3 regions of the Paenibacillus sp. HWE-109 genome follow, and region 1 is predicted to be linked to each of the others. Evidence: a T-box and tRNA genes for the amino acid it is inferred to sense, from the RefSeq annotation. Region 1 holds a T-box; the other regions hold tRNA genes.
What was found. A T-box is a leader RNA that pairs with one kind of tRNA and senses whether it is charged. The one in region 1 lies ahead of tyrS (tyrosine--tRNA ligase), so its partner is inferred to be a tRNA-Tyr.
Positions count from the first base shown of each region.

Region 2: it has a tRNA-Tyr gene. The T-box ahead of tyrS (tyrosine--tRNA ligase) is inferred to sense a tRNA for this amino acid. The anticodon was not compared.
Region 3: it has a tRNA-Tyr gene. The T-box ahead of tyrS (tyrosine--tRNA ligase) is inferred to sense a tRNA for this amino acid. The anticodon was not compared.

Region 1 covers NZ_CP091881.1:5,583,190-5,590,457, reverse strand. Annotated here, with positions in the region: gene LOZ80_RS23785 (tagaturonate epimerase family protein) at 162-1,646, shown strand; gene LOZ80_RS23780 (hypothetical protein) at 2,034-2,351, opposite strand; gene LOZ80_RS23775 (DUF3055 domain-containing protein) at 2,410-2,703, opposite strand; gene LOZ80_RS23770 (HRDC domain-containing protein) at 2,900-3,913, shown strand; T-box leader at 3,965-4,233, shown strand; gene tyrS (tyrosine--tRNA ligase) at 4,289-5,545, shown strand; gene corA (magnesium/cobalt transporter CorA) at 5,617-6,552, opposite strand; gene LOZ80_RS23755 (hypothetical protein) at 6,860-7,087, opposite strand.
Region 2 covers NZ_CP091881.1:8,175,690-8,182,957, reverse strand. Annotated here, with positions in the region: gene LOZ80_RS35395 (hypothetical protein) at 1-53, opposite strand, end outside; gene LOZ80_RS35390 (low molecular weight protein tyrosine phosphatase family protein) at 150-476, opposite strand; gene tenA (thiaminase II) at 494-1,174, opposite strand; tRNA gene LOZ80_RS35380 (tRNA-Gly) at 1,301-1,371, opposite strand; tRNA gene LOZ80_RS35375 (tRNA-Pro) at 1,387-1,463, opposite strand; tRNA gene LOZ80_RS35370 (tRNA-Arg) at 1,483-1,559, opposite strand; tRNA gene LOZ80_RS35365 (tRNA-Leu) at 1,577-1,662, opposite strand; tRNA gene LOZ80_RS35360 (tRNA-Cys) at 1,677-1,747, opposite strand; tRNA gene LOZ80_RS35355 (tRNA-Gly) at 1,757-1,828, opposite strand; tRNA gene LOZ80_RS35350 (tRNA-Leu) at 1,868-1,947, opposite strand; gene LOZ80_RS35345 (hypothetical protein) at 2,477-2,893, shown strand; tRNA gene LOZ80_RS35340 (tRNA-Lys) at 3,626-3,701, opposite strand; tRNA gene LOZ80_RS35335 (tRNA-Gln) at 3,713-3,784, opposite strand; tRNA gene LOZ80_RS35330 (tRNA-His) at 3,804-3,876, opposite strand; tRNA gene LOZ80_RS35325 (tRNA-Tyr) at 3,898-3,979, opposite strand; tRNA gene LOZ80_RS35320 (tRNA-Thr) at 3,994-4,069, opposite strand; tRNA gene LOZ80_RS35315 (tRNA-Asp) at 4,092-4,168, opposite strand; tRNA gene LOZ80_RS35310 (tRNA-Val) at 4,183-4,258, opposite strand; tRNA gene LOZ80_RS35305 (tRNA-Glu) at 4,284-4,358, opposite strand; tRNA gene LOZ80_RS35300 (tRNA-Ser) at 4,373-4,464, opposite strand; tRNA gene LOZ80_RS35295 (tRNA-Met) at 4,476-4,549, opposite strand; tRNA gene LOZ80_RS35290 (tRNA-Ser) at 4,579-4,666, opposite strand; tRNA gene LOZ80_RS35285 (tRNA-Asn) at 4,677-4,749, opposite strand; tRNA gene LOZ80_RS35280 (tRNA-Ala) at 4,755-4,830, opposite strand; tRNA gene LOZ80_RS35275 (tRNA-Ile) at 4,919-4,995, opposite strand; rRNA gene rrf (5S ribosomal RNA) at 5,052-5,168, opposite strand; rRNA gene LOZ80_RS35265 (23S ribosomal RNA) at 5,236-7,268, opposite strand, start outside.
Region 3 covers NZ_CP091881.1:8,923,022-8,930,289, forward strand. Annotated here, with positions in the region: rRNA gene LOZ80_RS38320 (23S ribosomal RNA) at 1-1,549, shown strand, start outside; tRNA gene LOZ80_RS38325 (tRNA-Asn) at 1,625-1,700, shown strand; tRNA gene LOZ80_RS38330 (tRNA-Ser) at 1,704-1,795, shown strand; tRNA gene LOZ80_RS38335 (tRNA-Glu) at 1,811-1,885, shown strand; tRNA gene LOZ80_RS38340 (tRNA-Val) at 1,900-1,972, shown strand; tRNA gene LOZ80_RS38345 (tRNA-Met) at 2,033-2,109, shown strand; tRNA gene LOZ80_RS38350 (tRNA-Asp) at 2,145-2,221, shown strand; tRNA gene LOZ80_RS38355 (tRNA-Phe) at 2,244-2,319, shown strand; tRNA gene LOZ80_RS38360 (tRNA-Thr) at 2,336-2,411, shown strand; tRNA gene LOZ80_RS38365 (tRNA-Tyr) at 2,437-2,518, shown strand; tRNA gene LOZ80_RS38370 (tRNA-Trp) at 2,531-2,604, shown strand; tRNA gene LOZ80_RS38375 (tRNA-His) at 2,629-2,701, shown strand; tRNA gene LOZ80_RS38380 (tRNA-Gln) at 2,726-2,797, shown strand; tRNA gene LOZ80_RS38385 (tRNA-Gly) at 2,806-2,880, shown strand; tRNA gene LOZ80_RS38390 (tRNA-Cys) at 2,891-2,964, shown strand; tRNA gene LOZ80_RS38395 (tRNA-Leu) at 2,978-3,066, shown strand; tRNA gene LOZ80_RS38400 (tRNA-Leu) at 3,086-3,164, shown strand; gene LOZ80_RS38405 (sensor histidine kinase) at 3,297-5,093, shown strand; gene LOZ80_RS38410 (response regulator) at 5,068-6,684, shown strand; gene LOZ80_RS38415 (ABC transporter permease) at 6,879-7,268, shown strand, end outside.

The DNA.
Region 1 (7,268 bases):
GTTAATCCGTTATGGAGCTAGTATAGCATGTTTTTAGTGAAAGATATGAATAGTTTTAGCGGAAAATAGGAATAGATGATGAGAAAACGCTCCTTGCTTGCGATATGATTAAGGTATAAGAAGTCAGCAAACGCTTGCAAATATAAAGGAGGATTTATCTCATGAAACAACTCATCGAAGCTATCCAATCGGGAAATATATCGGCATTCGCATCACCTGATATCTATGTATACGAAGCCTCTTTTACACATGTCGGCAGCACTTCTCTTGCTCTGATAAGAACAGAAGCTGGCAAGAAATTAATTGCTGTTGGTGAAGGCGATCTTTATGATCAACTGCAAGGCGAGATCGTGGATGGCGGCAAAATAGCGCCTTTATCCCATGAGAATCGTCTGCTGCTTAATCAATTTCTGCCCTACACCGCGCCACAAGCTTTCGGTACGCAGGTCGCTACGATGGGGTTAGGCGACCGACTTGGCATTGCAAGCCCAGGTCATATTCAAACGATTCGCGGCAAAGATATTCGTCCCGTTCTAGCTCAGCAAAGCATTCGTGAGCTTGCTTTAACAGGACGCACGTATGAGGATGTCTTGGATGCTGCGGCTTATGCCGTCCTCCAAGAAGGCTATAAGGATGGTTATGGCGCTGACGGCGACCATTTGAAGAAAGAAGAAGACATCGAGTATGCGCTGCGTCTTGGTTTCACGATGCTGACACTCGATTGCTCGGAAAATATTGATAATACGATCGAATCCTTATCAGAAGCGGAAATTGCAGCCAAATATGAGCAGCTGCCGGCAAATCTGCGCAGCCATTATGAAGGACGCTACTTACTGTCAGCGCCGAATGTGCCTGGTGCGACATTGGCGTATACGCCGGAAGCGCTGAAGAAAGATGTGCTGATCTATGATGCTGCGATCAATTTCATGGAAGCGATCTTCCGCAAGTACATCGTGACCTTGGATCGCGCAGTCGATTTCGAGATCTCCATCGACGAGACGGCGACACCGACATCGCCGGAAGCGCACTATTTGGTGGCGAATGAGCTGCGCGATCGCGGGGTTGCAATTTTCAGCATGGCGCCGCGCTTCTGTGGCGAGTTCCAGAAGGGAATCGACTATATTGGCGACATCGCGCAGTTTGAGCGGGAGTTGGCCAGCCATGCCGCGATAGCCGTACACTTTGAATACAAGCTAAGCATTCATTCCGGCAGTGATAAATTCAGCGTTTTCCCGCTGATCGGGCAATACACGAACGGTTTGTTCCATATCAAAACAGCCGGTACGAACTGGCTTGAAGCGGTGCGCGTCGTAGCGAAAGTCAATCCATCCCTCTACCGCCGCATGCACCAATATGCGTTCGAGCATTTCAAGGAAGCGACAGCATACTATCATGTGACAACGGACATCAACGCTATCGTCCCTCTGGCTGAAGTGAGCGATGCGGATCTGCCGGGTTATATGGAAGAAAACAATGCCCGCCAGCTGCTGCACATCACGTATGGCATTCTCTTGCAAGCGAAGAATGAGGATGGCAGCTACCAATTTGCCGACGAATTCTTCCAGACGCTGGCTGAACAAGAAGATGCCTTCGCCGCAGGACTTCGCCACCATATTGGCCGTCACTTGGAATTGTTGGGCAAATAATAGGAATAGACCTCGCACTATGGAGGTTGGCTCTCCAGCGCCCGCGCCCCCACAATCATTCCGTACACTTCTAATGAACTGTATGATGCTTATTGACAAGAAAATGGCTACTTTGAAAATCTAATGAACTCAAATGGCGCTATTGAGCAGCTTGTAGGCGGAATGGTGATTGTTTGCTTGAGATAACGTGTCGGGGATTCATTAGATTTTTCAAATGCCCCATTTTGATCAAATAAAGTGTATTGAGTTCGTAAGGGGCGCTGATCTAAAGAACGTGTTCACCGCGGTTTCAAAAGGTTTCTGCTCTGAGGCTTGCAGCAGTAGACGCCCAAAAAAAGGAGCTAAGCAGACAAGCCGCTTAGCTCCTTTTTCATTGAAACAGTTTCCTCATTCAGACGAGGAGTTTGCAAGAGTTGGTTCATTGCGATTATCATCTTCACCGGGGTAGTCCCGTTTCAAGCCCTCGTGAAGCTCGTGATTCTCATAGGAAAATCGATTAGGCGGTCGTTGATCCTTACGCCATGGTGTGCTTTTGCCCAGGGATTCGGCTAGCAGGCTCGTGCCGTAGGGACCCTCGGGAAACTCTTCGGGGATTAGGTCATTGCGCTGGGATTCGACTGTCTCGAGATCGGTGTAAGCATCTAGATCTTCCGAAATAAAGCCGGGATTCCGCTCTTGGTTGTGGTCTGACGATTCGTTACTCATGAAAAAAGCCTCCTTTTCAGGGTTGCTCAAGCTTTTTCCAGTGTCCCCCGCGAAGAGCTTAAATATCCGTAAAATGAATAGAACCGATTACTTGCGATAAGAATTCGTTCAATTCCAGGGCTTGCTCTTCATTCAATTTGAACACATGCTCCAGGTAGCCTTCTTCGGCCAAATCATCGGGACCCATTACAGCACTGCGGCCGGATTGCAAATCGATCACGAGTTTTTTACCGAAAAAACGGCTTGTAGTCATAATGGCAAGATCGAAACGGTGTAAAGCATTGCCAACAAAACAGACGAACCGTGTTGTCGTTTCTTCTTGATGATCGTATAAAAAGTCATAATCAGACATAAGGGCCCTCCATTCTCTTTCTAGTATGCAATTCATTATAACCGATATCAGCCTGTCAACAAAACTTATCTTGCGCCTATCTGACAGACATGGTACAATATGGATATTAGGAAGAGGGAAGCACCTTTTCAGCCTAGCGCTGATTGGGTGCTTTTTCGTTTTCTGAAACTATTTTGTGTCGTTGGGAGGAGAAAGAATGAACATTGTTTTTTTGAACACATTGGAGAAGGAAATGGGGGATCATAGCGTCCTATCAGCACAAATCTCAATTGGCGAAGATCAAGGCATTTGGAGTGTCCTGTGGAGTGAGCCTGATCAAGCAGGCAAGCTGATGCAAGATGAATGGTACCAGGGATTAAGCTGGGATGAAATGCTGGGTGCCTTCCGTCAAGGGCTGCGTGAGAAAGTAAGATTTGGCTTTCGGCCCTTAGTTCATACGGACTTGGAATCGGCACAAACGTTGTCCGGCAAGGCTAGAATGTCGCAGATGCTGACGTACTACTGTGAAGAGAATCCAAGTGAAGAGGTATACGAATCACTGCGTGCTTGGCGAAGAGAGCAGGCTGCCCGTGAGGGGAAAGCACCGTACATCCTCGCCACAAACCGTGTGCTGCGGATGATCTCTGTTTTCCTGCCGCAAAGTAAGGAGGAGCTGCAGCAGCTCCCAGGCTTTGGCGAGCAGAAGACGGCGATGTACGCGGCAGACGTGCTGCTGCTGACAGCTGAGCACACGCGTACGAACGGCTTTCCGCTAGACTGGGTGGCTAAGCGTGTCGATACCGCCAAATTCGATGCATGGCTGCTCGCTCAGAAAGAGCAGAAGCTGCGTATGGAGCTGGATCGCGAAGTCAGCAAGCGCAAGCTGCTGGAAATCGTGGCAGGCGGAGGCAGCTTAGGGGACCTTCAGGCTGTCTTAACGATGCCTCGCCGGGAGCTTCTGCTCTGGGTAGAGGAATTGGACAGAGAGGGCTATGATATGGATCCGCTTGTTGAAGCGGAACTGATTTCGATCGCCGACGAAGAGCAAATAAAAGCGTGGAACGCTTTTGAATCCGAAGGTGACCGGTATCTGAAGCCAGTGCTGCAGCGGCTGATCGGCACGGAAGAGCTCAAAGGGAAAGAACTCGACCGAGCCTACGAGTGGCTGCGCCTGCTCCGCTTGCGTTTCCGCAGGGAGAAAGAGAGTCTTAGCGGGCAAGCGGCAAGCTAAGATTGACAGCGGTCAGCTAATGTGTTTAAATAATCAATAATCTACATATCAAGCAAAGCGATGACGAACAGGGGCTGCGCCCTAAGTAGGAGAAATGCCACTGCTGCAGAGAGTCGGTGTCAGGTGCAAACCGATGCAAGCATAGTTCTGAATTACAGTTCTGAGTTGGTTAAGGGAACCTGTCCGCAAGGGCACCAGTAGCTTATACCCGGCATTTATTTGTCGTTAAATAACGAAGTGAAAGGGAATTTTTGCGCGCAATTGGCAAATCGTTCTCTTTAATTAGGGTGGTACCGCGAGACAATCTTCTCGTCCCTTTGTGGACAAGGAGGTTGTCTTTTTTGTGTTCTCATTTGGAGGAGGAGGGATCATATGTTGACATGGAATCAGTTAACCGATGAACAACAGAAGGAAGTAGAACGTCAGCTTCTCATCATCAAACGAGGTACTGCTAGCATTGTGCCGGAAGAAGCGCTCAAACAGAAAATTATCAAAGCGGTGGTGACTGGCATTCCCCTGAGAGTGAAATTGGGGCTAGACCCATCTGCTCCCGATATTCACATCGGTCATACCGTCGTCTTGCAGAAACTGCGGCAATTTCAGGATTTGGGGCATGAGGTGCAGCTCATTATTGGCGACTTCACAGGGCGGATCGGGGATCCTACAGGCAAATCGGAAACGCGCAAACAGTTGTCCGAGGAAGATGTGCAGCATAATGCGCAGACCTATCAGACACAACTGACCAAAATTTTGGATTTTACCAAAACGACCTTTTACTACAATTCAAGTTGGCTAGGAGCGCTGAAGTTTGATGATGTGCTCAAGCTGGCGGGCAAAGTTACGGTAGCGCGCATGCTTGAACGGGACGATTTTGCCAAAAGATATGCAGCCAATCAGCCCATACATGTGCATGAGTTTTTCTATCCCTTGATGCAGGCCTATGATTCGGTTTCGCTTGAAACAGACATTGAACTGGGGGGGACCGACCAGACCTTCAATATTTTGATGGGCCGCACACTGCAAGGGGCTTACGAGATGAAAGAAGGGCAGGTGGCTATTCTGATGCCGCTGCTGGAAGGACTCGATGGTGTCCAGAAGATGAGCAAGAGTCTGCGCAATTACATCGGCATCGATGAGCACCCGAACGATATTTTCGGTAAAACGATGTCAATTCCAGATACCCTCATGATCAAGTACTATGAGTTGACGACGATGTTGTCCAATGAAGACTTGGATAAGCTGAAGGAAGGTTTGGAAGCAGGGACGGTCCACCCAAGAGATGCAAAGCTGAAGCTGGCCAAATCCTACGTCCGCATGTACCATAACGAACAAGCGGCAGATGAAGCTGAGCAGCATTTCATAACCGTCTTTCAGAAGAAGGCATTGCCGGATGAAATGGAGGAAGGGCAGCTGCCTGTTAGTCAGCTGGCCAACGGCCAGCTCTCCATCATTCAACTTCTCGTTAATCTGGGCATGAGTGTTTCTAACGGCGATGCAAGACGAAGCGTGGAGCAGGGTGCAGTGAGGATCAATGAACAAAAGATAACGGATATTCAAGCATCAATTGAGCCGAGTGACGGAGATATTGTGCAGGTAGGTAAACGTAAATTTATTCAAATTAAGTTGGTTTAAATCAGATAAGGGCTTCTTGTTAGCAGCGTGCTGCTTGCAAGAAGCCCTTATCTTGTGTTCCGCGGATTCGTTCATAGCCATTCTTTTTTTCGGAAAAGGATATACATCGCAATGCCTAGTACGCCCATGAAGGCTAGCACAAATTCATCGCCATGAGCAACATGCAGTCCTAGAATATTATCGAAGTTCATCCCGAACACGCCGGTGATGAAGGTTAGCGGCATGAAGATAGTTGTCAGCGCCGTGAAGACGCGCATGATATCATTCGCTCGGTTCGCTAGGCTGGACTGGTAAGCCTCTCGTAAGTTGCCCATCAGATCGCGCAGCGTATCGAAGGTATCGACGATTTTCACGGCGTTCTCATAAATATCGCCAAAATACTTTTGCAATTGATGATCAATCAATCTAAGTTCTTTCTTGCCTAAAGTTCCAATGACATCGCGCTGCGGAACCAGCACTTTTTTGAGCCAGAGAATTTCGGAACGAAGCCCAATAATCTCATTCAAATGAGATTTCTTGGTAGCCATGAGGATGTCTTCTTCCAGCTTTTCAATCTTGGCCTCGATACGATCGCCAACGGCGACGTAATTATCGACGACAAGATCGACGAGATGGTAGAGGAATCGGTCGGCGCTGTTCACTTCCTCTTCCCAGAGGAATGGCTTTAGGGCACGGATTTCATTAATTTTCTGCCGTGTAACGGTGATAATGACATGTTTGCTTAGGAAAATATTGAGTGCACGAAGGAAAATCTCCTCGTCATCGAAACGAATGCTATTAATCACAATAAAATAATGGGAATCATAAATTTCAATTTTGGGACGCTGTTCCTCTTCACTTAAGCAGTCCTCGACCGCCAAGTCATGGAGATGGAACATAGGCTGAAGAAGTTCTAAATCTTCGATTCCCGCGTCAATCCAATAAAAGCCTCTCGTTGGAGGCGTAAGTGCGACAGTCACGTCATCAACTAACGTAAAAATGCCATCTTGAACCCACCGTGTTTTCATCTGATCCACCCCTTTGCATGGAATCAGCCGGTTGTGTTCATCGGGCAGTACTAGGCTCCGAATGAAGGAATAACCGACTGCATTCCTACACTATGAAATTGTTTGCCAAACTTGCAGATGCTACTCCTCGGTTCTCCGTCCATACGTATGCCCCCCTTTGTCGTCCGTGTCGAATAATACTTGTCTAGTATAACCCTTCATATACCTGCTTTCAAGCCAAAAAGTTTAGTTCACTGCAGGCATTTGCTGCTTAGATACAGTATGGGAAATTAGCACAATCGGTGTCAAAAAAATAACCGCCATGAAATCACATGGCGGCACTGAAAATCTTATTTTTCGTTTCGTTATAAATCTCGATTAATTCGGGGTCATCCTTCAGCAGCAACTCTTCTTCTGTGTCTGCTCCATACATGCGATATAGCGCGGCTGCGGCCTCTTCTGCTTGTTGAAGCGTCGGTTTCGATGATTGACTTAGCGTAAAATACCGATTTAAGGAGGCGAAGGCGGAGAAATTGTCAGATGTTTCAGTTGTCATGGTAGACCTCTTTTCTACTATTAATGTAGGAAACGGTTGAGCAATAACTCTTACTTATTTATATACCCATGTTCAAAGTGATCTTAAACAGATCTTCTTGATACATTTTGTATCAATCATATCATAAGCGGACAAGGCATTACAAATTTTAGATTTGAAGTTTATTTTAGGGCCAGATAAC
Region 2 (7,268 bases), 2.6 Mb from region 1:
AAAACCAATAAACCAATGACAACAATGACGACGGCCACCAACCAATAAATCATTCGTGAAACACCTCCTAGTTGATAAACAACTTTCTGATGGTTCCGTCTATGTATATTCGGCTAGCCTTGTCCATTAGTCATCTCTGCAAAATTAATTCACACCAAGTCGATATACTCCGCAACCCGCGATTCCAAAATTTCTATCAGCTCTTCATCCATGAAGGGATAGTCATCTGGAATATCCAGGCATATTAGTTTTTTATCCCCCAACATATCTCCAAATTTCTCGGTTATACGTCTAACATGTTTCTTCTCCATAGCAAAAATAACATCAGCCCAGCCTACGTGACCACTGGTGATTCTAACTCTTGCTTGTTCTTCCGTCCCTACTGACCGAACATCCAATCCTGCTTGTCCCGCGAATATTTTCTCAGCGGTTAAGCTTCGCCATTTATTCCTACTACATACGAAAAGAACTTTGATTATTGCTCTGTCATCCCTCATGTTGACGAGCCTACAGGCCACATCTGCCCCTGATAAGCCATCTCCCAGAACATCGTTTCATACCGCGTCGCATTTAAGAATATCGTCTCCAGTCTGGCCAAATCGTCCCCTGATTTCCCTTCCGCCAAACGATCCATTAAACGAATGCACCACTGGGCTAGCTCGCCAAACTCCTCGGAACTATACATTCGGACCCACTCCCCATAGTCAGGGTGATCCGCGGCGCCTGGTATTTCTTTGAGCATCACACCAATCTCCCAATAACTCCACATGCAAGGAAGCAGAGCAGCGGTCAATTCAGCCAACGATCCGTTCTGTGCAGCATGAAGCATATAATGCGAATAGGCTAACGTGATAGGTGAAGGCTCCGTCTTCTCCAATTCCTCTTCTGTAATGCCGAACTGTGCCGCGTAGGACCGATGCAATTCCATTTCCTCATGAAGAATCGAGTGCAGCAGGGCTGCAAATTCGCCCATGGTCTTCAAATCCGTCGCTTTCACTGCGCCGAGTGCAAACAATTTCGCATAATCAATCAAATATAAATAATCCTGTATCATATAAAAGCGAAATTTATCACGATCTAAAGTACCTTGCCCGAGTTCCTGAACAAATGGATGCAGCTGAGTCTGACGCCAAGCGTCCTGGTATTTATCTACCAAATGTTGTGTGAATGACATATCGATATCTCCTTTTATTCGTTTATGACTAGTGCAAACGTATAGGATTCGACGAGTTGAACAAATTTCCTGTTAAAGGCAATTGTCTATACAATAAAAAAACCACCCTAAGGTGGTCTTTCTGTAAGCGGGCGGCGGGAATCGAACCCGCGCGATCAGCTTGGAAGGCTGAAGTTCTACCATTAAACTACGCCCGCGCGTTATGAAATTGATGGTCGGGACGACACGATTTGAACATGCGACCCCCTGCTCCCAAAGCAGGTGCTCTACCAAGCTGAGCTACGTCCCGAAGCCAAACAGGTTGAAGATGGCGCGCCCTGAGAGATTCGAACTCCCGACCTTTTGATTCGTAGTCAAATACTCTATCCAGCTGAGCTAAGGGCGCATATGTTGTTGGGATAATGCCGAAGACCGGACTTGAACCGGTACGATAGTCACCTATCGCAGGATTTTAAGTCCTGTGCGTCTGCCGATTCCGCCACTCCGGCTTGCATAAGTAATAAGGCGCTACCCAGATTCGAACTGGGGGTAAAGCTTTTGCAGAGCTCTGCCTTACCACTTGGCTATAGCGCCAAATTAAAAAGCGGAAGACGGGGATCGAACCCGCGACCCTCGCCTTGGCAAGGCGATGCTCTACCGCTGAGCCACTTCCGCAGGGTACCTCACGAAGTATGAATACTTCTGAGGATTTAATGCGCGTAGAGGGACTTGAACCCCCACGGTCACCCGCTAGATCCTAAGTCTAGTGCGTCTGCCAATTCCGCCATACGCGCATGTTGTAAAATTCTTTCACGGATTGGTACCGCGCTTTATTCGATGCCCCACGCTAGATCCTACTATTCAGAATTTGTTTCGGTCAGCGGAATCTCGTATGAAGTGCATCTCTTAACCGCGAAAAGTAATATACCATGAGGGGGGCGGATGAGTCAACTATCGTATTGATGGACAGAAAAAAAAACAAAGAAATAACACTTATATGTGAATTTTCCCGACTCTTCGTTTACCGAATGCTTTCCTTAAATCGAGCAACGCCTATGTTCTCCAATTTGTTATACAACTCTTTCTTAATCGTATATTTACTTGAAATATTAACCATCTTAGGATTTATTCTAGCGTTGTTACGATCTAATTAATAACTACATATTTTCGACAATTGTAGCAATTGTGTATCTAGCAAATGGTTCCACCGGACTATTTATGTAAATAGATGGAAGTGATATATTTGGTTGGAATTATATAACTAAATTTGGGAGAGTGATAGCTTTGCTAAAGAAATTTTAAAAAAAATTAGTAGTGGGAGTTTTGGCTGGTGCAATATCTTTGGTTGGAGCCACAACCTCAGCTTTTGCTTATGATGGATGGGCAGACTCGATTGCAACAGCTTATTCGCTAAATGGACCACTAAGCGGTGTCTCTACAACAATCAATGCATCTGATGATGTAGACTGGTATTCTTGGACAAATGATACTGGAAGCAATGCTAGCTGGAATGCAACACTACAATCTCCAGCAGGCTTAAACTACGACATGCATATGGTTTTACGTACCGGTACTCAATATCTGTCATTGGGTTCAGCCGGTGATCAGGGACCAGGTGGATTAGATTGGCCTGGCGGAACTATTCAAGCAGGTGATACTATATATTTTCAAATCAGAGGGCAAAAAGGATCTGACTGGTCCACGAGTGCATTATATACTTTTAATATCAATCACCCTTAATTCTTAAAAAGAGCACTCCATTCGGAGTGCTTTCTCTTTTGTATATTCATAGCCCACCAAGAATCCATTCTAAGTTGTTATTACGTTCATACTTGCGATGTCCCTTAGAATAGCCACCTCTGGAGAGCTGAGAGTTTACATTTTCTTCTGTCTCTTCCAAACGATCGAGTGGCAAGCGTTTGCGGTACACGAACACTTCACAGGTATATATTAACCGACGTAGTCTTAACATCTGTTTTAAACTTCGATTCGACGTCATTCTGCGTGACTTCTAGTAGCCTGTATGCACCAAGATAGCGGTTTATGTCCGCGAGACGCTTGTAAATAAGATTTCGTCTCAAGTGTCAAATTACGCTCTTTACAGTTCTCTACAGTTCTATAGATAGATTCTCATAGCTGAGTCCATGCTGACTGATTCAGACGATAATTATACGGGCTGTTTCCCCTATAAATTCATTGATTGTGTTCAATGTACGTAATCTTACGAATTATAAAAATAAAAAAGCCTCCTAATCCGTAGTGCCTACGGTTAAGAAGCGCAATTGCGTTTTAATTTAGCGTATTTCCGGTTAGGAGACATTTAAAAAACGGTCATATAGCGAACCTTTTGAAGTACAATCCTAAGTCTAGTGCGTCTGCCAATTCCGCCATACGCGCGCATGTTAATGCTGGGGCCCCCGAAAAGTAATCGGAATTCCCTTCGAAGCTTTCACTTCACTTTTTGGGGTAAAGTGGTGAGTCATGTAGGATTCGAACCTACGACACCCTGATTAAAAGTCAGGTGCTCTACCAACTGAGCTAATGACTCATAAGAAGATACTGGGGATCAAGGATTTGAACCTTGGCATGACGGAGTCAAAGTCCGTTGCCTTACCGCTTGGCTAATCCCCAATATAGGTTAAAAATAATGGGCGGACGACGGGACTTGAACCCGCGAATGCTGGATCCACAAACCAGTGCGTTAACCCCTTCGCCACGACCGCCACACTATAAAATTAGGTATATGGAGGCTGATGGATTCGAACCACCGAACTCGGAGAGAGCAGATTTACAGTCTGCCGTGTTTAGCCACTTCACTAAGCCTCCATATTAAAGCCTTGTGGTGCCGTCGAGAGGACTTGAACCCCCAACCTACTGATTACAAGTCAGTTGCTCTACCAGTTGAGCTACAACGGCATAATTCTTACTTTGGTAAAAATGGCGGAGCTGACGGGATTCGAACCCGCGGTCTCCTGCGTGACAGGCAGGCATGTTAGGCCACTACACCACAGCTCCAAATAGGTTGAAAATGGTGGAGGCTGACGGGATCGAACCGCCGACCCTCTGCTTGTAAGGCAGATGCTCTCCCAGCTGAGCTAAGCCTCCATGGGATAAGAAATTAGGGAATTAATGGTGACCCGTAGGGGACTCGAACCCCTGTTACCTCCGTGAAAGGGAGGTGTCTTAACCACTTGACCAACGGGCCTTATAAGAAATTACTGGCGGAGAGAGAGGGATTCGAACCCTCGCACCACTTACGCAGTCTAACCCCTTAGCAGAGGGTCCCCTTATAGCCACTTGGGTATCTCTCCAATTTAATTAATAGCGGCAGAGGGGCTCGAACCCCCGACCTTACGGGTATGAACCGTACGCTCTAGCCAGCTGAGCTACGCCGCCAAGAAATCAAACTTGTGTATGAAATGAGACGGAGAAGGAGGGATTCGAACCCTCGAGACGCTTGTGACGCCTACACGATTTCCAATCGTGCTCCTTCGGCCGCTCGGACACTTCTCCTAGAAAGGTACTCCCCGAACAGGACTCGAACCTGTGACAACTCGATTAACAGTCGAGTGCTCTACCAACTGAGCTATCAGGGAACATTTGGTGGAGCCAAGCGGGATCGAACCGCTGACCTCCTGCTTGCAAGGCAGGCGCTCTCCCAGCTGAGCTATGGCCCCTCGTAAGTTATTGACCGCATAGTTATGGGGCCCCCGAAAAAGTAATCGGAATTACCTACGAAGCTTAGCTTCACTTTTTGGGGAATATTGGTGGGCCCTAGTGGACTCGAACCACCGACCTCACCCTTATCAGGGGTGCGCTCTAACCAGCTGAGCTAAGGGCCCCTATAAGATAAGCACGCTTACAGGGTAGCAAAAAAAATACCCACTAGGGGTAAACTGCTTGGCAACGTTCTACTCTCCCAGAACCCTGCGGTTCAAGTACCATCGACGCTGGAGGGCTTAACGGTCGTGTTCGAGATGGGAACGCGTGGGTCCCCTCCGCCATCATCACCAAACAGTCAAAGCGTGATTTGCGCCTTGAAAACTAGATACGAAACGTGCGTAAAGTAACATTTAGGTTTATTGGTTAAGCCCTCGACCGATTAGTATTCGTCAGCTGCATACGTTGCCGCACTTCCACCTCGAACCTATCAACCTCGTCGTCTACAAGGGGTCTTACATACTGGGAAATCTCATCTTGAGGGGGGCTTCGCGCTTAGATGCTTTCAGCGCTTATCCCCTCCGTACATAGCTACCCAGCTATGCCTCTGGCGAGACAACTGGTACACCAGCGGTACGTCCATCCCGGTCCTCTCGTACTAAGGACAGCTCCTCTCAAATTTCCTACGCCCGCGACAGATAGGGACCGAACTGTCTCACGACGTTCTGAACCCAGCTCGCGTACCGCTTTAATGGGCGAACAGCCCAACCCTTGGGACCTACTTCAGCCCCAGGATGCGATGAGCCGACATCGAGGTGCCAAACCTCCCCGTCGATGTGGACTCTTGGGGGAGATAAGCCTGTTATCCCCAGGGTAGCTTTTATCCGTTGAGCGATGGCCCTTCCATTCGGTACCACCGGATCACTAAGTCCGACTTTCGTCCCTGCTCGACTTGTAGGTCTCGCAGTCAAGCTCCCTTATGCCTTTGCACTCTGCGAATGATTTCCAACCATTCTGAGGGAACCTTTAAACGCCTCCGTTACATTTTAGGAGGCGACCGCCCCAGTCAAACTGCCCACCTGACACTGTCCCCATACCGGATCACGGTACCAGGTTAGAACTCCGATACGATCAGGGTGGTATCCCAACGGCGCCTCCACCCAAGCTGGCGCTCAGGCTTCAAAGGCTCCCACCTATCCTGTACAGATCGTACCAAAGTCCAATATCAAGCTGCAGTAAAGCTCCATGGGGTCTTTCCGTCTTGTCGCGGGTAACCTGCATCTTCACAGGTATTAAAATTTCACCGGATCTCTCGTTGAGACAGCGCCCAAGTCGTTACGCCATTCGTGCGGGTCAGAATTTACCTGACAAGGAATTTCGCTACCTTAGGACCGTTATAGTTACGGCCGCCGTTTACTGGGGCTTCAATTCATAGCTTCGGGTTGCCCCTAACCACTCCTCTTAACCTTCCAGCACCGGGCAGGCGTCAGCCCGTATACTTCGCCTTGCGGCTTCGCACAGACCTGTGTTTTTGCTAAACAGTCGCTTGGGCCTTTTCACTGCGGCCCCCTCGGGCTATTCACCCTACCGAGGCACCCCTTCTCCCGAAGTTACGGGGTCATTTTGCCGAGTTCCTTAACGAGAGTTCTTCCGCGCGCCTTAGAATTCTCTTCTCACCCACCTGTGTCGGTTTGCGGTACGGGCACCTTCGCCTGGCTAGAAGCTTTTCTTGGCAGTGTGAAATCATGACCTTCGGTACTTAAAGTTTCCCTCCCCATCACAGCCCAGCCTTACGATGTGCGGATTTGCCTACACATCAGCCTCACTGCTTGGACAGACATCCATCAGTCTGCGTCACTATCCTTCTGCGTCACTCCATTGCTCATAACGGCTACGGTGGTACAGGAATTTCCACCTGTTGTCCATCGACTACGCCTTTCGGCCTCGCCTTAGGTCCCGACTTACCCTGAGCGGACGAGCCTTCCTCAGGAACCCTTAGGTTTTCGGCGGATCAGATTCTCACTGATCTTTTCGTTACTTATACCGGCATTCTCACTTGTATGCGCTCCACCTGTCCTTACGGTCAGAATTCAACGTACATACAACGCTCCCCTACCCATGCACAAAGTGCAAGCCATAGCTTCGGTGGCGTGTTTAGCCCCGTTACATTTTCGGCGCAGAGTCACTCGACCAGTGAGCTATTACGCACTCTTTCAATGGTGGCTGCTTCTAAGCCAACATCCTGGTTGTCTGTGCAACTCCACATCCTTTCCCACTTAACACACACTTGGGGACCTTAGCTGATGGTCTGGGCTGTTTCCCTTTTGACAATGGATCTTAGCACTCACTGTCTGACTCCCGGAATAAAGTTTGTGGCATTCAGAGTTTGACTGGACTTGGTAACCCTTGGCGGGCCCCGCACCCAATCAGTGCTTTACCTCCACAACTCATCTTC
Region 3 (7,268 bases), 3.3 Mb from region 1:
CTCAGGGTAAGTCGGGACCTAAGGCGAGGCCGAAAGGCGTAGTCGATGGACAACAGGTGGAAATTCCTGTACCACCGTAGCCGTTATGAGCAATGGAGTGACGCAGAAGGATAGTGACGCAGACTGATGGATGTCTGTCCAAGCAGTGAGGCTGGTTAGTAGGCAAATCCGCTAACCGTAAGGCTGGGCTGTGATGGGGAGGGAAACTTTAAGTACCGTAGGTCATGATTTCACACTGCCAAGAAAAGCTTCTAGCCAGGCGAAGGTGCCCGTACCGCAAACCGACACAGGTGGGTGAGAAGAGAATTCTAAGGCGCGCGGAAGAACTCTCGTTAAGGAACTCGGCAAAATGACCCCGTAACTTCGGGAGAAGGGGTGCCTCGGTAGGGTGAATAGCCCGAGGGGGCCGCAGTGAAAAGGCCCAAGCGACTGTTTAGCAAAAACACAGGTCTGTGCGAAGCCGCAAGGCGAAGTATACGGGCTGACGCCTGCCCGGTGCTGGAAGGTTAAGAGGAGTGGTTAGGGGCAACCCGAAGCTATGAATTGAAGCCCCAGTAAACGGCGGCCGTAACTATAACGGTCCTAAGGTAGCGAAATTCCTTGTCAGGTAAATTCTGACCCGCACGAATGGCGTAACGACTTGGGCGCTGTCTCAACGAGAGATCCGGTGAAATTTTAATACCTGTGAAGATGCAGGTTACCCGCGACAAGACGGAAAGACCCCATGGAGCTTTACTGCAGCTTGATATTGGACTTTGGTACGATCTGTACAGGATAGGTGGGAGCCTTTGAAGCCTGAGCGCCAGCTTGGGTGGAGGCGCCGTTGGGATACCACCCTGATCGTATCGGAGTTCTAACCTGGTACCGTGATCCGGTATGGGGACAGTGTCAGGTGGGCAGTTTGACTGGGGCGGTCGCCTCCTAAAATGTAACGGAGGCGTTTAAAGGTTCCCTCAGAATGGTTGGAAATCATTCGCAGAGTGCAAAGGCATAAGGGAGCTTGACTGCGAGACCTACAAGTCGAGCAGGGACGAAAGTCGGACTTAGTGATCCGGTGGTACCGAATGGAAGGGCCATCGCTCAACGGATAAAAGCTACCCTGGGGATAACAGGCTTATCTCCCCCAAGAGTCCACATCGACGGGGAGGTTTGGCACCTCGATGTCGGCTCATCGCATCCTGGGGCTGAAGTAGGTCCCAAGGGTTGGGCTGTTCGCCCATTAAAGCGGTACGCGAGCTGGGTTCAGAACGTCGTGAGACAGTTCGGTCCCTATCTGTCGCGGGCGTAGGAAATTTGAGAGGAGCTGTCCTTAGTACGAGAGGACCGGGATGGACGTACCGCTGGTGTACCAGTTGTCTCGCCAGAGGCATAGCTGGGTAGCTATGTACGGAGGGGATAAGCGCTGAAAGCATCTAAGCGCGAAGCCCCCCTCAAGATGAGATTTCCCAGTATGTAAGACCCCTTGTAGACGACGAGGTTGATAGGTTCGAGGTGGAAGTGCGGCAACGTATGCAGCTGACGAATACTAATCGGTCGAGGGCTTAACCAATAAACCTAAATGTTACTTTACGCACGTTTCGTATCTAGTTTTCAAGGAATAAATCCTTGTCATAAGTTTTCCTATTCCCTGATAGCTCAGTTGGTAGAGCACTCGACTGTTAATCGAGTTGTCACAGGTTCGAGTCCTGTTCGGGGAGCCATATGGAGAGGTGTCCGAGCTGGCCGAAGGAGCACGATTGGAAATCGTGTAGGCGTCACAAGCGTCTCGAGGGTTCGAATCCCTCTCTCTCCGCCACTATCTTTCTAGCAAGGCCCGTTGGTCAAGTGGTTAAGACACCTCCCTTTCACGGAGGTAACAGGGGTTCGAGTCCCCTACGGGTCACCATTCATTACTCCCATGGAGGCTTAGCTCAGCTGGGAGAGCATCTGCCTTACAAGCAGAGGGTCGGCGGTTCGATCCCGTCAGCCTCCATCAAGTTTTACTTTTAAAGTGAGACTTGCAAAGCATGGAAACGTGAATTATAATTAACGACGCGGGGTGGAGCAGCCCGGTAGCTCGTCGGGCTCATAACCCGAAGGCCGCAGGTTCAAATCCTGCCCCCGCAACCAATTCATCTTCTGCAAGAAGATATTGTACTTAGCATGGAGCTGTGGTGTAGTGGCCTAACATGCCTGCCTGTCACGCAGGAGACCGCGGGTTCGAATCCCGTCAGCTCCGCCATTTTTCTTCAAAAAGTAAGCAAGGCTTTGTAGCTCAGTCGGTAGAGCAGAGGACTGAAAATCCTCGTGTCGGCGGTTCGATTCCGTCCAAAGCCACCATTTCTTAATTAAATAAGCCGTTGTAGCTCAACTGGTAGAGCAACTGACTTGTAATCAGTAGGTTGGGGGTTCAAGTCCTCTCGACGGCACCACAAAGAATCAAAGGTTTTACATCATGGAGGCTTAGTGAAGTGGCTAAACACGGCAGACTGTAAATCTGCTCTCTCCGAGTTCGGTGGTTCGAATCCATCAGCCTCCATTTACTTTTTCTAGGGGCATAGTTTAAGGGTAGAACAAAGGTCTCCAAAACCTTTGGTGTGGGTTCAATTCCTGCTGCCCCTGCCAAAAAAGTAAAAACTTAATATTGTGGCGGTCGTGGCGAAGGGGTTAACGCACTGGTTTGTGGATCCAGCATTCGCGGGTTCAAGTCCCGTCGTCCGCCCATTATTACCAACATGCAAGATAATGGGGATTAGCCAAGCGGTAAGGCAACGGACTTTGACTCCGTCATGCCAAGGTTCAAATCCTTGATCCCCAGTTTTATATGCGGAAGTGGCTCAGCGGTAGAGCATCGCCTTGCCAAGGCGAGGGTCGCGGGTTCGATCCCCGTCTTCCGCTCCATTATTACTAAGGCGCCATAGCCAAGTGGTAAGGCAGAGCTCTGCAAAAGCTTTACCCCCAGTTCGAATCTGGGTGGCGCCTCCACATTATCTTATTAGCCGGAGTGGCGGAATCGGCAGACGCACAGGACTTAAAATCCTGCGGTAGGTGACTACCGTACCAGTTCAAGTCTGGTCTTCGGCACCATTGATTTACAACTTTATATGCCGGCATGGCGGAATGGCAGACGCGCTCGACTCAAAATCGAGTCCGAAAGGGTGGAGGTTCGAGTCCTCTTGCCGGTATAGAAGAAGAAGCTCATGAAATCAATTGATTTCATGAGCTTTTTTATTTGTCTTGACGGTTGTCCATTACGAAGGTTACCCTATAAGTGATTATTTGGGAGAACATGTCAGCCGCAAAGGATGCGATCGTGATTGAATTGGAGAAAATCTCTTACTTTTAAGTTTGTGGCCGGATTTGTGATTATTATTTCTCCACTTATTATTTTCTTGTACTATAATAACCATTACGCGATTAGCGTTGTAAGGGAGCAAGTCTCAGGAGCCAACAGAAACCTATTGGCGGATTATGTGAAGCAAGTGGATAAGCAGATGAAGGAAATCAATAATTATTTGAATTTGGTCAACGATCGTGAGCCAGACGTGAATCTCTTGAATTTCATGGAATATGGCACGGATGATTATATGCTGACAAAGCAAAAGATTTTCACGCGGTTTCAGGTGGATTTGGGATACTTCCAAGTGATTGACACCATTTTTTTGTATAATATCAAGGATAAAGATATTGTGCTGAATACACGATCTGACTATTACTTGAACGAGAAAGTGATCGCAGATTACATAGAAGCGAATCCCAAAGACGACGAGATGCAGAAGATTGGTTCTTGGCAGCTCATTAAGGTGGGCGATGAGACTGCGTTCCTCAAATTAATCCGCAACAATAATTTAGTGGTTGGATGTTGGATTAAGGCGAACACCGTGGCTGAGCCTTTGAAGTTTTTGGATGTGGAGAACAGCGGCGGCGGGGCTGCACTGATGAGTTTGGATGGCGAGGTGGCATCGGGCACCAAATTGACGGAGCAGCAAATTGCAATGGCAGCCAAAATGCCAGAGCCTCAAGAAAAGCCGTATCAATCTGTAACCGATTACAAGAATGAACTGTCATATTTACTGGTAGCTATTCCAGCAACGATGGTACCAATCAAGTATGTTGTTCTTATTCCGGAAGCCAGTATGCTGAAGAATTTGCCCTTTTTCCGGTTGGCAATCTATATGATTCCACTTGGCGGGCTGCTGATTTTATCCTTTTACTTCATATTTGTTAGAAAAGTATTGCTTACACCGATGAAGAAGCTCATCCGAGGGATGCAGCGGATTACCCGTGGGGATTGGGATGTTCAACTTGAGCCGGACAATACGACGGAGTTTGCTTTTGTAATACGCACGTTCAATAATATGGTCGGAGAAATTTCCAATCTGAAAATTGATATCTATGAGCAACAGCTGCTTACGAAAGAGGCCGAATTTAAACATTTGCAGGTGCAGATTAAACCGCATTTTTACTTGAATACGTTGAATATTATCACAAGCCTCGCGGCAACTAAGCAATACGATGTTATTCAGAAAATGGCCCGTTACTTGGCTGAATACTTCCGGTTTAATATTACAACATCAAGAAGAACGGTGACCGTGGAGGCGGAGATCAAGCATATTCAGAATTACTTGGAAATTCAGAAGCTTCGCTTCCCAGGCAAGCTTACTTATGAGATCAATCTTCCAGATGAGCTAGGTCACTGTTCGATTCTTCCGCTCACGATTCAAACGTTGGTAGAGAATTCAATTATTCATGGTTTCATGAATCGCCGTGAGCTTTTTATGATCAAGATTGAAGTGAGAGAAGTCATGCTTGTGAAAGACGGCGTTGAAGCGAAGACCATTTGGGTGCAAGTGAAGGATAATGGCGTCGGTTTTAAGCCGGAGATCCTCGATAAGCTGCGAATGAATCGCTGGCATGAACATGCGGGTGAAGAAGGACATCTGGGTCTCCAGAATGTGTTATTAAGACTGCAGATGCGCTATGGGGACCGTGCACAATTGGTATTCAGCAATGATGTGGCAGACAAGGGGGCAATTGTCCAAATCGCTATTCCCGCAATCTATGTGGAAGATGAGGCTGAGATGAACGATGACATACCAGATATTGGTCGTTGATGATGAGTTTTATGCCGTACAGGGAGTTACTCAGGGGATTGAGTGGGCTTTCCTCGGAATCGAACAAGTCTATGAGGCGTTAGATGCAGAAGAAGCGAAGATGAGGCTCGTACAGTCTCATATCGATGTTATGATTTGCGATATTGAGATGCCGAACATGAACGGGCTTGAGCTTATTAAATGGGTGAAGGAACATTCCCCATGGACGGAGACCATATTCCTGACAGGGCATGCGGATTTTTCGTATACGCGAACTGCGCTGCAATCGGGATCTTTTGATTATATGTTGAAGCCTTTTGACTATGAGGAATTGAAAGATGTTGTCAGGCGGGCGCTCGAGAAGATTCAGGAGTCTAGGGAAGCGCAAAGCTTTCATGAGATTCAGCAAAGATACTATGCTTTATTTCAAACGCATAAACCATTGCTGGAGGAAAAGTTTTGGCAGGATCTCTTGGCCAGGCGGATTCCGCCATCCCGCTCGTCGTTAGAATCGCTCATTGCTTTGTATGAGCTGAGTTTTGCGCCAGAGAGCCGCGTACTGCCTGTGCTGATCTCTGTGGAGCTGTGGAAGAAGGAGTTGAGCGCACGCGACGAAGACATTATGGAGTATGCGCTTCGCAACGCCGCAGGGGAATTGATCTTAGGCAGTGACGCTGGGGCAGTCCTGCAGGACCGCAGCGGCAATAACCTGGTGCTGTTCTACCTGCCACCGGAACAATCATTCGATCGGGGCGATCTTGCCGAGCGGTGTGAACATTATATTCGTTCCTGCAACGAATATTTCTTTTGTGATTTAAGCTGCTATGTCGGAGAAGCTACAGAGTTTGGCAGTCTATTGGAAATGTACGTGCAGTTATTGGAAGCTGAACGAAGCAATGTTACTGAGTCTAATAGTGTTATCCCTTTTGACGAACAGCGCGAGTCGTCTGGACAGGTGCTAATGATTCCTTGGGTATCAGGAATTTCCGTTTTCTTTGATCTCGGCAGCAGGGAAGATGTCCTGCGTAAGCTGGATGAAATCTTTGCGATGTTGGAGACTGAGCCAAGTCTAACGATCGAAACGTTGGAATCTTCGTATCACGCTTTACTGCACATGATCTTTCAAGTGTTTCATAAACGTGGTCTCACCCTTCAGGATGTCTTCGCGCCACGCGATCTGTCCGATAGTGCCTCGGTGACACGTTCATTATTGCAATTCAAAGTATGGTGTTACCGTGTCATATTAAATGGGATGGATTTCGTTATTAATAATGAAAAAGGCGAGGCTTCGGTCATTCAGAAGATCTCCTCCTATATTGACGATCATTTGCGTGAAGATATTACGCGGGAGCAAATTGCCGAATATGTTCATTTTAACCCGGCGTATTTGTCTCGACTCTTTAAGAAGGAAACGGGCAGCTCGCTAACGGATTATATTTTGGTCAAACGGATGGAAAAATCGAAGGAATTATTGATCTCTTCCCAGCTCAAGATTGGTGATATCGCAGAGATTGTGGGATACGAGAACATCCCTTATTTTACCAAGATGTTCAAGAAATCAACCGGTCGAACGCCCAGAGAGTATCGCAAGGAACAATCTACTTCCACATAAGCAAGGGGCCATTTCAATAGGAAGTGGCTCTTTTTTTTGCACAAAAGGAAGAAATCGGATGCGAAAAGTAACAAAAGTAGCAGAAATGAGGTCACAATCGGTTATAGAGCAGATGTTCATTCACTTCTATAATAAAGACATAAGAGAGAGAAACACACGGCCATACGAACTCAGAGCAGATAGGGGGAAGATCAATGAGCAAAGCAGTAACCGAGCAATTATCTGCGAAGATCAGCGATCCCGCGCAAGTCAGACCAAAGAAAGTCAGCTATTTTTCTCAGAAGAAAGCCTTATATTTTATGCTTATTCCAGGTGTGCTGTATTTACTGCTTAACAATTATTTGCCGATGTTCGGCATTCTCATTGCTTTCAAGAAAATCAATTATACGGATGGTATTTTTGGAAGCCCATGGGCAGGATTCGAGAACTTCAAATATTTGTTCGCAACGGCAGACGCATGGACGATTACTAGAAATACCCTGCTCTACAACGCCGTATTTATCGTGTTAAATTTGGTCTTCGGTGTCGCCATTGCGATATTGTTGAATGAAGTGAAACAAAAACTTTTATCTAAATTTTATCAA